Regions from separate parts of the Pectobacterium actinidiae genome, predicted to be linked through region 1. Evidence: predicted binding sites of a transcription regulator. Region 1 holds the regulator's gene; each other region holds the start of a gene.
The links. Region 1 encodes CRP, which controls carbon source genes, mostly activating them, when cyclic AMP is high. Its sites were predicted from a motif close to ATGTGANNNNNNTCACAT; they were not measured.
Positions count from the first base shown of each region.

Region 2: the regulator CRP is predicted to act here: its motif matches at 1,034-1,051, upstream of KKH3_RS16295 (iron-containing alcohol dehydrogenase).
Region 3: the regulator CRP is predicted to act here: its motif matches at 1,211-1,228, upstream of KKH3_RS12850 (ABC-F family ATPase).
Region 4: the regulator CRP is predicted to act here: its motif matches at 1,416-1,433, upstream of KKH3_RS08110 (2-hydroxycarboxylate transporter family protein).

Region 1 covers NZ_JRMH01000002.1:53,328-56,524, forward strand. Annotated here, with positions in the region: gene KKH3_RS17845 (phosphoribulokinase) at 1-495, shown strand, start outside; gene KKH3_RS17850 (OsmC family protein) at 536-943, opposite strand; gene crp (cAMP-activated global transcriptional regulator CRP) at 1,317-1,949, shown strand; gene argD (bifunctional acetylornithine/succinyldiaminopimelate transaminase) at 2,091-3,197, opposite strand, start outside.
Region 2 covers NZ_JRMH01000001.1:3,780,312-3,783,508, forward strand. Annotated here, with positions in the region: gene dtnK (D-threonate kinase) at 1-975, opposite strand, end outside; gene KKH3_RS16295 (iron-containing alcohol dehydrogenase) at 1,212-2,348, shown strand; gene KKH3_RS16300 (dihydrodipicolinate synthase family protein) at 2,417-3,197, shown strand, end outside.
Region 3 covers NZ_JRMH01000001.1:3,006,283-3,009,479, reverse strand. Annotated here, with positions in the region: gene KKH3_RS12860 (GNAT family N-acetyltransferase) at 1-221, opposite strand, end outside; gene KKH3_RS12855 (PhzF family phenazine biosynthesis protein) at 236-1,132, opposite strand; gene KKH3_RS12850 (ABC-F family ATPase) at 1,250-2,842, shown strand.
Region 4 covers NZ_JRMH01000001.1:1,927,435-1,930,631, forward strand. Annotated here, with positions in the region: gene KKH3_RS08105 (ATP-binding protein) at 1-1,070, opposite strand, end outside; gene KKH3_RS08110 (2-hydroxycarboxylate transporter family protein) at 1,490-2,860, shown strand; gene KKH3_RS08115 (fumarylacetoacetate hydrolase family protein) at 2,978-3,197, shown strand, end outside.

The DNA.
Region 1 (3,197 bases):
ATCCTGTTCTATGAAGGGCTGCACGGCGGCGTGGTCACCGAGCAAAACGACGTGGCACAGCATGTCGATTTGCTCGTCGGCGTGGTGCCAATCGTCAACCTGGAATGGATTCAAAAGCTGATTCGTGACGTCAATGAGCGCGGCCACTCGCGTGAAGCGGTGATGGATTCGGTCGTCCGCTCGATGGAAGACTACATCACCTATATCACGCCACAGTTCTCTCGCACACACATCAATTTCCAGCGCGTGCCCACCGTGGACACCTCCAACCCGTTCGCCGCCAAGTCGATTCCCTCACTGGACGAAAGCTTCGTGGTGATTCATTTTCAGGGGCTGGATAATATTGATTATCCCTATCTGCTCGCCATGTTGCAGGGGTCATTTATCTCCCACATCAACACGCTGGTCGTTCCCGGCGGGAAGATGGGCTTGGCGATGGAATTAATCATGGCACCGCTGGTGCAGCGGCTGATAGAAGGGAAAACGATCGAATAAGCAAAACCGGGCACGGCAGCGTCGTGCCCAGAGAAAGCGATTAAGCCAGCACCCGAATTTCGTGACTGTGCGTCACCTCAACGGCTTTACCCAGCATCAATGCCACAGAACAGTACTTTTCCGCCGACAGGGCGACGGCTCGTTCGACAACGTTATCGGTCAGTCCTTTTCCCGTCACGATAAAATGCAGATTGATGTGGGTAAATAAACGCGGCGCGTCAGACCGACGCTCTGACGTTAATTTCACCTCACAATCCGCCACATCGTTGCGACCTTTTTGTAGAATCGACACCACGTCAATCGCACTGCATCCTCCTACGGACATCAATACCATTTCCATCGGACTGGGCGCTTTATCGCCAGAATTGCCGTCCATCAAAATCTGATGCCCTGATGCGGATTCGCCCAAAAACGTTAAGCCTTCAACCCATTTTACCCGAGCCTGCATGATGCCTCTCCACTAAAAATTTTTTGAAAATTTATATCGTTACTGTACAAAAACCAGCGTTAATCAGAGCTTTGTCATGCTGAAGCGAGACAACACAAGACACATCCTTAAAGCTGTGTTAAAACGAAAATAGAATAGACCTTTTCTGGACAAACCCAGAAACGAAGAAGATGATTACGTGGCCAGATATACCCAGCCACGTTTACGATGCGGCAAGGCAGCAACCGGAAAATCAAGGGTACAGTGGTTCCAGTATATTCCCTGACGTCATTCTGCCTAGACTGAATTTTATTTTTTAGCAGTTAAACACGCCGTACAGGGAACTCTGACCCCTGTAATTTGCGCAGTGAATTACAACAGAGGATGATAGCGAATGGTTCTCGGCAAACCGCAAACAGACCCAACTCTCGAATGGTTCCTTTCCCATTGTCATATCCACAAGTATCCATCGAAGAGCACGCTTATTCACCAAGGTGAAAAAGCAGAAACGCTTTACTACATCGTGAAAGGCTCTGTCGCAGTGCTAATCAAAGATGAAGAAGGCAAGGAGATGATCCTCTCCTACCTCAATCAGGGCGATTTTATCGGCGAGCTAGGCCTGTTTGAAGAAGGTCAGGAGCGTAGCGCCTGGGTTCGGGCAAAAACCGCCTGTGAAGTGGCTGAAATTTCCTATAAAAAATTCCGCCAGCTCATCCAGGTTAACCCGGATATCCTCATGCGTCTGTCAGCCCAAATGGCAAGCAGACTTCAAGTTACCTCTGAGAAAGTCGGCAACCTCGCCTTCCTTGATGTGACTGGCCGTATTGCTCAAACCCTACTCAACCTGGCCAAACAACCTGATGCCATGACGCATCCAGATGGCATGCAAATTAAAATTACCCGTCAGGAAATTGGGCAAATCGTTGGCTGCTCGCGTGAAACCGTGGGTCGCATTCTGAAAATGTTAGAAGACCAGAACCTGATCTCTGCACACGGTAAAACGATTGTCGTTTACGGCACTCGCTAACCCGCTGTCGCTGTACCCTACCAATAAAAAAGCGTGAAGCCTCGGCCTCACGCTTTTTTTATGGCATGCCATCCCTGGCCGCCCCCTTTCGGGTCGTTGCTAACGCAACGTTAAAACGTTCCCTACGTTTTTTATGTCTAATCAGTTTGCTGTCTTAACGACCTGCGCGACGGCGTTGGCGAATTTCTCCATCCCCTGCGCAATATCGTCTTCATCAATGATCAACGAGGGTACAAAACGGATCACGTTAGGCCCAGCCATCAGAACCATCAACCCCTGAGCCGTTGCTGCGGCCAGAAACTCACCCGCACGGCCATGCCACTGCGGTTTCAGTTCTGCACCCAGCAGCAGCCCCATACCGCGAACCTGTTCGAATACGCCGTACTGCTGATTGATTTTCTCAAGCTCACTGACAAACCGATCGTGACGATCCGCCACGCCTGATAACACTTCCGGCGTGTTAATGATATCCAGCGCCGCTTCCGCTACGGCACAAGCCAACGGATTACCGCCATAAGTGGTGCCGTGTACCCCAACCGTCATGGCCGATGCGATCTCTTCCGTCGTCAGCATTGCACTAATCGGGAAGCCGCCACCCAGCGCTTTCGCGGTCGTGAGAATATCCGGCGTGATGCCATAGTGCATGTAGCTGAATAATTTACCGGTACGTCCCATCCCGCTCTGTACTTCATCAAACACCAGCAGCGCCTTATGCTGATCGCACAGATCGCGCACGCCTTGTAAAAATTCAGGCGTCGCAGGCGTAATACCACCCTCACCCTGAATCGGCTCCAGCACGACTGCACAGGTGTGATCGTCCATCACCGCTTTGACCGCCGCCAGATCGTTGAAGGGAACATGGACAATATCCGCAGGCTTAGGCCCGAAACCATCGGCATATTTAGGCTGTCCGCCAACCGAGACGGTGAACAGCGTCCGGCCATGAAACGCATTATAGAAAGCGATGATCTTGGTTTTATACGGACTATGGCGTTTAACCGCATAGTGGCGCGCCAGCTTAAAGGCAGCTTCGTTAGCCTCAGCACCGGAATTAACAAAGAACACGCGGTCGGCAAAAGTGGCATCAATCAATTTGCTGGCGAGGCGTAGCGCAGGTTCGTTGGTGAAGATATTGCTGGTGTGCCACAGCTTTTCACCCTGCTGTTGCAATGCATTCACCAGCGCAGGATGACAGTGACCCAGTGCCGTAACCGCAATGCCGCCGGAGAAATCGATATACTCACGGCC
Region 2 (3,197 bases), on a different contig from region 1:
GCGCGCGTCAATCTCGAAGCGCTGATTGTCGTTATGACAGGTACGAATAATGCAGTGACTCCCGTTCATCAGCGCCTTCACCGCGTCCTCACACTGGGATGCCATGACGGTGGACGAATCGGCTGAAAAGAGTGCGTTGATATCAAGCTCAACCAGCGCGACATCGCTGCGCAGTCTGACGGCCGCAATCTGTTTTTGAGCGATATCGCTCATCGAGCCGATGACAGCCAGCAGCGGCCTTTCAGTCTTGCGCGTAAAATTCTGCGTATTCGCCAGCGCCTCGCTCAGGCCCGCTGAACCGACCAGCAAGGGGCGAAACGGCAACGTTCTGGCGGCACCAACGATATGCGTCAGATCGTCCTGCACATCCGTATCAAGAATAATCAGACGTACACCCTCATCCGCCAACTGCTGCAAACGGTGGGCTAAAGTGGCCTGACGAACCTCATCAAGGTGTATTTCCGCCACTGGCAAAGCGGTTTGCTCCGCCAGGCGGGCGGCAATAGAAGATGAAGCCACCGGGGTTTTGGGATCGCTGGCAAATTCTGTGTCGGTAAGCAGACGACCATTCACCCAGACTTCACCTTTGCGGGTCACACGCCCCAGCGTCGGCGATGCGGCAGCAATCAGTGCAACGGGTACAGCGGCCGCAGACAGCGTAGCGGCCACTTCCGCTCCCAGATTCCCACGCAGCGTCGAGTCAATCTTCTTAATAATCCAGCCTTGTCCGTCGGCTGCTTGCCAGGCTGCAACCGCTTCTGCGGTACGTTGAGACGCCACGTCGTCACGCGCCGCACGGCTATCGGTGTTGATCACCACTGCATCGCCCAGTAAATCCGCATGCAGTTTATTAACGTCAAATACGACGCTAACCCGCGCGCCATGCTGCGCCAGACCGACGCCCGCATCATTGGCACCTGTAAAGTCATCAGCAACCACTAATACCTGTTCTGCTGATTGCTGCACGTTTGGCATACCTCATCCCCGCGTCATGATTACCTGACAATGATTATATTGAATCACATTTGATTATATGTGAGCAATATCAAATTATTTAAAAGGAATTTCACCTATAAATTACCACCACGATGTGGCAAATGGCGTTTATTAGTGATGACAACCACGCCATTTGACTGAAAGTAATCAACGCCGCAACCGTTATCATCATAGCGATAACGCTCTGGCGAAAGAGAAAAGGCAAGGTAATAAGCATGAACATCAATAGCACTATCCTCAGCGGTTACCGGGTACTTCAGGACATCAGTCACCTGTTGGCAGGGAAACAGCACGTTTTATTTGTCACCGACAAAAACATCGTCGGACTGCCTGACGTTCAGGCGCTGATCGCCCACGTTAAGCAAGCTGTTCCACAGGTTCTGTTGGTTGATCATGTTCCTGCCGAACCGAGCCAGCACGACGTCGCCCAGATATTGAGCCAGCTCAATCAAATCCAAACCGATCTGGTCATCGGCGTAGGCGGCGGCAGCGTGCTGGATGTTGCCAAACTGCTTTCCGTGCTGTGCGCGGGCGATGACAGCGTCACGCTGGATAGCCTACTGTCAGGAGAGAAGCCGACTCGCCGCACGACATCCCTCCTTATCCCGACCACCGCAGGAACCGGCTCAGAAGCCACGCCGAATGCCATTCTGGCGATCCCTGAAAAAGAGACCAAAGTCGGCATTATTACGCCAGTGATGCTGCCGGATTACGTTGCGCTGGTGCCGGAACTGACCATCAGCATGCCGTCGCATATTGCCGCTTCAACCGGTATCGATGCGCTCTGCCACCTGATCGAGTGCTTCACCTCGACGATTGCCAACCCGGTCAGCGACAACTACGCGTTGATTGGCCTGAAAAAGCTGTTTGCCAACCTCGAAACCTCCGTGCGCGAACCGAACAATATGGAAGCCAAGCTGAATATGCTGTGGGCGTCCTATTACGGCGGGGCTGCTATTGCCCACTCGGGTACGCATCTGGTTCATGCCATGTCTTATCCGCTGGGCGGCAAATATCACATCCCGCACGGCGTGGCGAACGCCATCCTGCTCGCCCCTTGCATGCGTTTCGTGCAAGACGCCGCGCAGGACAAATTCGCACAGGCGTATGACCTACTGCCGGATGCCGACCTGACGCTGAGTACCGCGGAAAAAGCGCAGGCGCTGGTGGCCTATTTCAGCGAGTTGGTTAAACGACTCAATCTGCCTAACACCTTACAGCAGCTCGGCGTGGAAAAAGACCACCTGCCGTACCTGGTTGATGCCGCGCTACAGGTTCAACGTCTGATGAAAAACGTACCAACGCAGGTCAGCGCCGACGATGTCCGTGAGGTTTATCTGACCCTGTTTTAAAGCACGCAGGTTTAGGTAGAACGGTTTTAACTTTTCATCTTTTTGATTACGTGTCACGAGGAAGAACAATGAATAAAAATATTACCGGCGTCCTAACCGCCATCGTCACGCCATTTGATAACCAGGGCGAATTTAACCCCGCAGCCATGCGCCTTCAGGTACAGCGCCAGATGCGCTACGGCAACGGTATTTTCTGTAACGGCACCAACGGTGAGTTTTTCGTTCTACACACCGATGAGAAAGTAGCCGTCACAGAAACCTGCGTGGATGAAGTTGCCGGAAAAGTACCGGTTGTCGGCCACATCGGTGAAATCTCCACGCGGGAAACCATCAAGCTCGGCAAGCGCATCGCCGCGCTGGGTGTTGATGCCGTTTCAGTCATCACCCCGTATTTCATCCCACTCAAACAGGAAGAACTGATTGCCCACTACACCGCCGTCGCCGATGCGCTGACTGTGCCGGTGTTTCTCTACAACATTCCTGCGCGCACGGGGAATACGCTGGCACCGGAAACCGTCCGCACGTTGGCGGATCACCCGAACATCATCGGCATCAAAGACAGCGCAGGCAGCTATGAAAGCCTGAGCGGTTATGTGCAAGCGGTGAAAGGTGTACAGGGCTTTAACGTTCTGAACGGCCCAGACTCGCTCATTCACCAGGGCTTTGTCGACGGCTGCTCCGCTTGTATTTCCGGGCTGGCTAACGTGGCACCGGAACCGATCAGCCAGATTTGGCACCGCTTTCACGCGGGTGACATCGAAGGCTCTCGTCAGGCACAAGAACAGGTTGCCGAGTTGCGTAAGACACTGTACGCCATCGCGTTCTCACCGGCTGTGGTGAAAAAAGCGC
Region 3 (3,197 bases), on a different contig from region 1:
GCTGTTTTGTCGAAGAATGCCTTTCTGTTGGCGCGAATGGTTTCACGCGTGTCATCGACGGTTTTGACGGAATCTGGCCACGGTAACGTCCGCCGCAAGCGTACTTTTTCCTGCTGAATCAGGGAAAAGAGCGCGTCGGCGTCGTTCTCTTCTTGTATCGTCAGACGCAAGTGGGGCAGAGGCTTTAATTCGTATAGCGCATCTACAGATAACGTTTCCATAAACTCTCTCCCTGTTAACGCTGCAATGTGCCGTCAACGATCGTGACGCTGTGCCCGCCGATCCACGGTTCATCGTTCAGATAAGTGACGGTAACACGGCCATCGCGTTGCAGCATTGTGCCTTGTCGCGCAAGGTAGCTGAGTGGCGCAGTGACCGTATTTGTGGAGTGCTGTTGGCGAAGTAATGCCGCCAGACAGGCATTGGCGCTGCCCGTCACGGGATCTTCTTTAAGATAGCCACGTTCAATATAAAACGCGCGAACCTCGTAATCGGCCGGTGTCCCGTTATTATGCGGGCCATAGATGGCGATGCCGTTGGTCTGACTGAGGTTTTGCACGGCGGAGAGCGCTTCTGCATCCGGTATAGTTTTCAGGCAGGTGTCAGCACTGTCTACCCGAATCACAAGCCAGCGAATGCCCATGTGTACAGCGGCTGGCGGGTAGCGTTTATCGATACAGGCAGAACCAACGCCAGTAATGCCCAGCGTTTTTTCCAGCAGCGGCGTGTGTTCGTCGCTGAATGGAATGATGGTAGCCTGCGGCGCGTGAAAAGCCAGGCTCCCATCATCATTGATATTGATCGGTACTAAGCCAACACCACATTGTTGCACTAGCTGACCCGGCGATTTAGGACGTAATCCTTCTTCCAGCAAAGCATGTGCGGTGCCTAGCGTAGGGTGTCCGGCAAAGGGCATTTCTGATTCTGGCGTAAAAATACGTACGTGGTAATCCGCCAGAGGATCGGTGGCAGACAGGACAAACGTGGTTTCCGACAGGTTTGTCCAACGCGCGATATCCTGCATTTGCGCATCGGTCAGCCCATTTGCCTCCATAATGACAGCAAGTGGATTGCCCTTAAAAGGCTGCTGGGTGAAAACGTCGACCTGCTTGAAACGACGTACTATAGGCATCGCATTTCTCTCCTGTATGCGCTATCGCTTAAATATTACTCAAAACTAACCGCGACCCTATCGCGCGCTTGTGGCATAATGCGCGCCAAATCACATTCCGACTCGAGTATAAGTGCTGTGTTAAGTACCAACAATATCACCATGCAGTTCGGCAGCAAGCCGTTGTTTGAAAACATTTCCGTTAAATTTGGCGGTGGTAACCGTTACGGTTTGATTGGCGCGAATGGCTGCGGTAAATCCACATTCATGAAGATTCTCGGCGGCGATCTGGTGCCGAGCGGCGGTAACGTCTTCCTCGATCCTAATGAACGTTTGGGTAAACTGCGTCAGGATCAGTTCGCTTTTGAAAAATACAGCGTGCTGGATACCGTTATCATGGGCCACGGTGAGCTGTGGGCGGTAAAAGAAGAGCGCGATCGTATCTATTCATTGGCTGAAATGAGTGAAGCCGACGGCTATAAAGTTGCCGATCTGGAAGTGCAATACGGTGAGATGGATGGCTACAGCGCAGAATCACGCGCGGGCGAACTGTTGCTGGGCGTGGGGATTCCCGTTGAGCAGCATTATGGCTTGATGAGTGAAATTGCTCCTGGTTGGAAACTGCGTGTCCTGCTGGCGCAGGCGCTGTTTGCCGATCCCGATATCCTGCTGCTCGACGAACCGACCAACAACCTGGATATCGATACGATCCGCTGGCTGGAGCAGGTGCTGAACGAGCGTAACAGCACCATGATCATCATCTCGCATGACCGTCACTTCCTGAACATGGTCTGTACGCACATGGCGGATCTGGACTACGGTGAGCTGCGTATTTATCCCGGCAACTATGATGAATACATGACGGCAGCGACGCAGGCTCGTGAACGTTTGCTGTCCGATAACGCCAAGAAGAAAGCACAGATTTCCGAATTGCAGTCGTTCGTCAGCCGCTTTAGTGCCAACGCCTCTAAATCCAAGCAGGCGACATCACGCGCGCGCCAGATCGATAAAATCCAGCTGGATGAAGTGAAAGCGTCCAGTCGTCAAAACCCGTTTATCCGTTTTGATCAGGATAAGAAACTGTTCCGTAATGCGCTGGAAGTTGAAGCGTTGAGCAAAGGTTTTGATAATGGTCCGCTGTTTAGCAAGCTGGGTCTGATGGTTGAAGTGGGTGAAAAAGTCGCTATTTTGGGTGCCAACGGTATCGGTAAATCGACACTGCTGAAAACGCTGGTCGGTGATGTCGAACCGGATAGCGGTACGGTGAAATGGTCTGAAAACGCAAAAATTGGCTACTACGCGCAGGATCACGAATACGAATTCGATGAGACGCTGACCGTTTTTGACTGGATGAGCCAGTGGAAACAGGAAAAAGACGACGAGCAAGCCGTGCGCAGCGTACTCGGTCGTTTGCTGTTCAGCCAGGACGATATCAAGAAGAAAGTGAAGGTGTTATCCGGTGGTGAAAAAGGCCGCATGCTGTTCGGTAAGCTGATGATGCAGCGTCCGAATATTCTGGTGATGGATGAACCGACCAACCACCTTGATATGGAATCCATTGAATCGCTGAATATGGCGCTGGAAATGTATGAAGGGACGCTGCTGTTCGTCTCTCATGACCGTGAATTTGTCAGCTCATTGGCGACCCGTATTCTGGAAATTACGCCAAATAAAGTGATCGATTTCACCGGTAACTATGAAGATTACCTGCGCAGTCAGGGTATTCAGTAATCTCTATACCGACCTTCAGGCCTAAATCATGGCCTGAAGGTCGGTATTTTTCGTTTCTTTCGTTCTCTCTATTCTCTTTTATTTCTTTTCGCCGATCTCATCGGACGTAAATATTCACCGATCCTGCCTGTCTTGATTACCCAAATTAACGAACTTTAATAAACGCTGCTTTTTTTTCTTACTTGTTAAAAAAACAAAGCAGGATGCACCGTAACCCTCTGAAATAAAATAGCAGTATGGTTTTTGGGTATGATTTTCAGTTTGCACAAAAGAAAACAGTTTGTTAATCCCTGTCGCTATTTTTCTGTATTCAAATTCAGCCCATTCATTTACGTTTTCTCCTCGTTGCCAAATA
Region 4 (3,197 bases), on a different contig from region 1:
TCATAGCGTTTTAGGTGCAGCAGCCCGGCCAGCGTCGCCGTCCAGTTCAGTTGCTCATGGCGCAGAATGCGCAGGCTATTCGCGTAACGTTTCACCTGGCTGAGCTGCATGCTAAGCGTGTGAATATCATTTTTACTGCGGAAGCTGATGACCCAGCCCTGAAGCTCATCCTCCAGCATGATCCGCACCCGGCTGGCAATCACAGTGGCGTGGTTAAACCGGCAGATCTCATCGTGGGTGTCGCTGTTCCACATGGCTTCGCCGGAGAAAAAAGGCACGGGTTTAATGACGGTATCAATCGGCTTGCCGCGCAATAGATAGGACGGTTCGTCTAGTCCGAGGATCTCTTTCGCTGCGTGGTTAATCGCCGCAATGCGGTGCTGCTTATCGATAGCGATCACGCCTTCGTAGATGGATTCGAGCAGCGCCTTCTGCTGCCTGACCAGCATACGAATCTCAAGGGGCTCGAGGCCAAACATCTGTTTCTTCAGATTGCGTGAGAACCACCACGAAAAGATAAACAGCGCGACAAACATCGCCAGAATCGCCAGCAGGATATGCGCCAGTTTACTGAACGTCAGGTTATCGATATGGGTTTTCAGATAGCCAACGGAGACAATACCAATAACCTGACCGTCAGCGACGATCGGCGCTTTGCTGCGTAATGAAATACCAATGCCGCCCCGGCGCACCGTGATAATGCTTTTGCCTGCTAACACCTCGACGTTATCGCCGCCCACCATCTGTGTGCCGACGAGATCGGCATCTTCAGAATGAAACAGATGATGCGCCTGATTATCCCCGATTACGATATAGCTGGCGTCGCTGCGCAGCTTCAATTGGTGAACGAGCATGCTTATCTGCTTGATGTCTTTATGCTTCACCGACTCAATCAAGGATGGGATGATGGCGATTTCTCTGGCTTGTACCTGCGCTCGTGTACCCAGCTCGGAATACAGCTGCTTATCGATATCGTGATAATAATAAATGCCCGTCATCAGAAGTAACGAAGAGAAGAAGACGATCAAATAGATAAATAATTTGATATGAAAGGAAAGTCTCACTCTCATGATGTGCGGTAGCCTGCTGGTAAACGAAAAATAGCTGGTTAATTTATCACGAATGGTAATAAGAATGGGCTGAGAGGAAAAAACTTGTGAGCAATAACACGTTTAAATATGTTGCTACCAATACGATGTTAGTAATAAAGAGATAAAATTAAACGCACTTGTCTTCTTTAATAAACAACTTAATTACGTTTTATCAACATAGTCATTTTTAGGAAATAAAAACCATAAACTCCATAGAAACCATAAAGTTTATTTTGATCGTAAAATCATCTAACCGCCTGCGTAATAAACGATTTTTTAATAAAAATCATAAAATCCATAAACACCTTTAAAACTCGTTTTTTAATTTGAAGGGAATCACATAATAATAGGTAATCACCCCCTATCATTCGCGGACAAAATAAAACGGGGACAGAGTTATGAGTACGACTGATGATTCATATATTGTGGTAAATAATGAGGCGGCTGGGAAGGCCTCATTAAAGGAAAAATGGTGGCATGTTCTGGATACCTATAAAGTAGGTATTATCCCAGTGCCGCTCTTTGTGCTAGCGGGGGTATTAATCGGCATTGACTGCCTGAATGGCAAGTTGCCGAGCGATATCGTCGTGATGGTGGCGACACTGGCATTCTTCGGGTTTGCCTGTGGTGAATTTGGCAAACGTCTGCCGATTATCGGCAAGATGGGGGCGGCGGCAATCTGTGCGACCTTTATCCCCTCGGCGATGGTGCATTACGGCCTGCTGCCGGACGTTGTCGTTGAATCCACGACCAAGTTCTATAAAAGTACCAACATCCTGTATCTCTACATCTGCTGCATTATTGTCGGCAGCATCATGAGTATGAATCGGCAGACGCTGATTCAGGGCTTCCTGCGTATTTTCTTCCCTATGCTGTGCGGTGAAATCGCCGGCATGCTGGTGGGCATGGGCGTAGGTATTGCGCTCGGCCTGGATCCGTTCCAAATCTTCTTCTTCCTGATTCTGCCGATTATGGCGGGTGGGGTGGGTGAAGGTGCTATCCCGCTGTCTATCGGCTATGCCACGATTCTGCATATGGATCAGGGTGTTGCGCTGGGACGCGTCTTGCCTATCGTCATGCTGGGCAGCTTGACCGCGATCATTCTTGCCGGTGTTCTGAATCAGTTGGGTAAACGCTATCCACACCTGACCGGTGAAGGTGAATTGATGCCGAATAAAGACAATGGTCTGGGCGGCGGCGCAAGCAGCACACCAGCTCCTGCCTTTAGTGGCAAAGCCGATGTAACGACCATCGCCTCTGGCGCGCTGCTGGCCATCCTGCTGTATATGGTGGGTATGCTCGGTCACAAAATGGTTGGCCTGCCTGCACCGGTTGGCATGCTGTTCGCCGCGGTGCTGGTGAAACTGGCTCACGGTGTTTCACCGAAAATGCTGGAAGGTTCTCAGGTCGTTTATAAATTCTTCCAGACTTCTGTGACGTATCCGATTCTGTTTGCCGTTGGCGTGGCGATTACGCCGTGGCAGGAATTGGTCAATGCCTTCACGATCCAAAACCTGCTGGTGATTATCTCTACCGTAGTGACGTTGGTCGGGACGGGTTTCTTGGTGGGGAGAAAAATCGGTATGCACCCGATTGATGTCGCCATTATTTCTTGCTGCCAGAGCGGACAGGGTGGTACGGGGGACGTCGCGATTCTGACGGCAGGTAACCGTATGGTACTGATGCCATTCGCGCAGATTGCTACGCGTATCGGCGGTGCCATTAACGTTTCGATATCACTGCTGGTACTCGCCAACTTTTTAGTCTGATGTCATTCAGAAAATAAAACGGCGCTGAGCTAAATAAGTATTACGTTGAAAAAATGTGTTGAGTTAACGAAATAAAAACCGCCATTGCGCGTGGGTTTATTTTGCACAGGAAATATTATGAAACTTGCAAGCTATCGTTATAACGGTAAGGACAGTTACGGCATTTATACGGCAACGGGATTAATCGATCTTGGCGGTAAAATTGGTCACCGCTATCCCGATCTGAAAACACTGCTGGCGCAGGATGCGTTACACGTTGCACACGAATTCAGTATGAGTACGCCGGATATTCCTGTCGCGGATGTGACGTTCTTACCGGTTATTACCGCACCAGGGA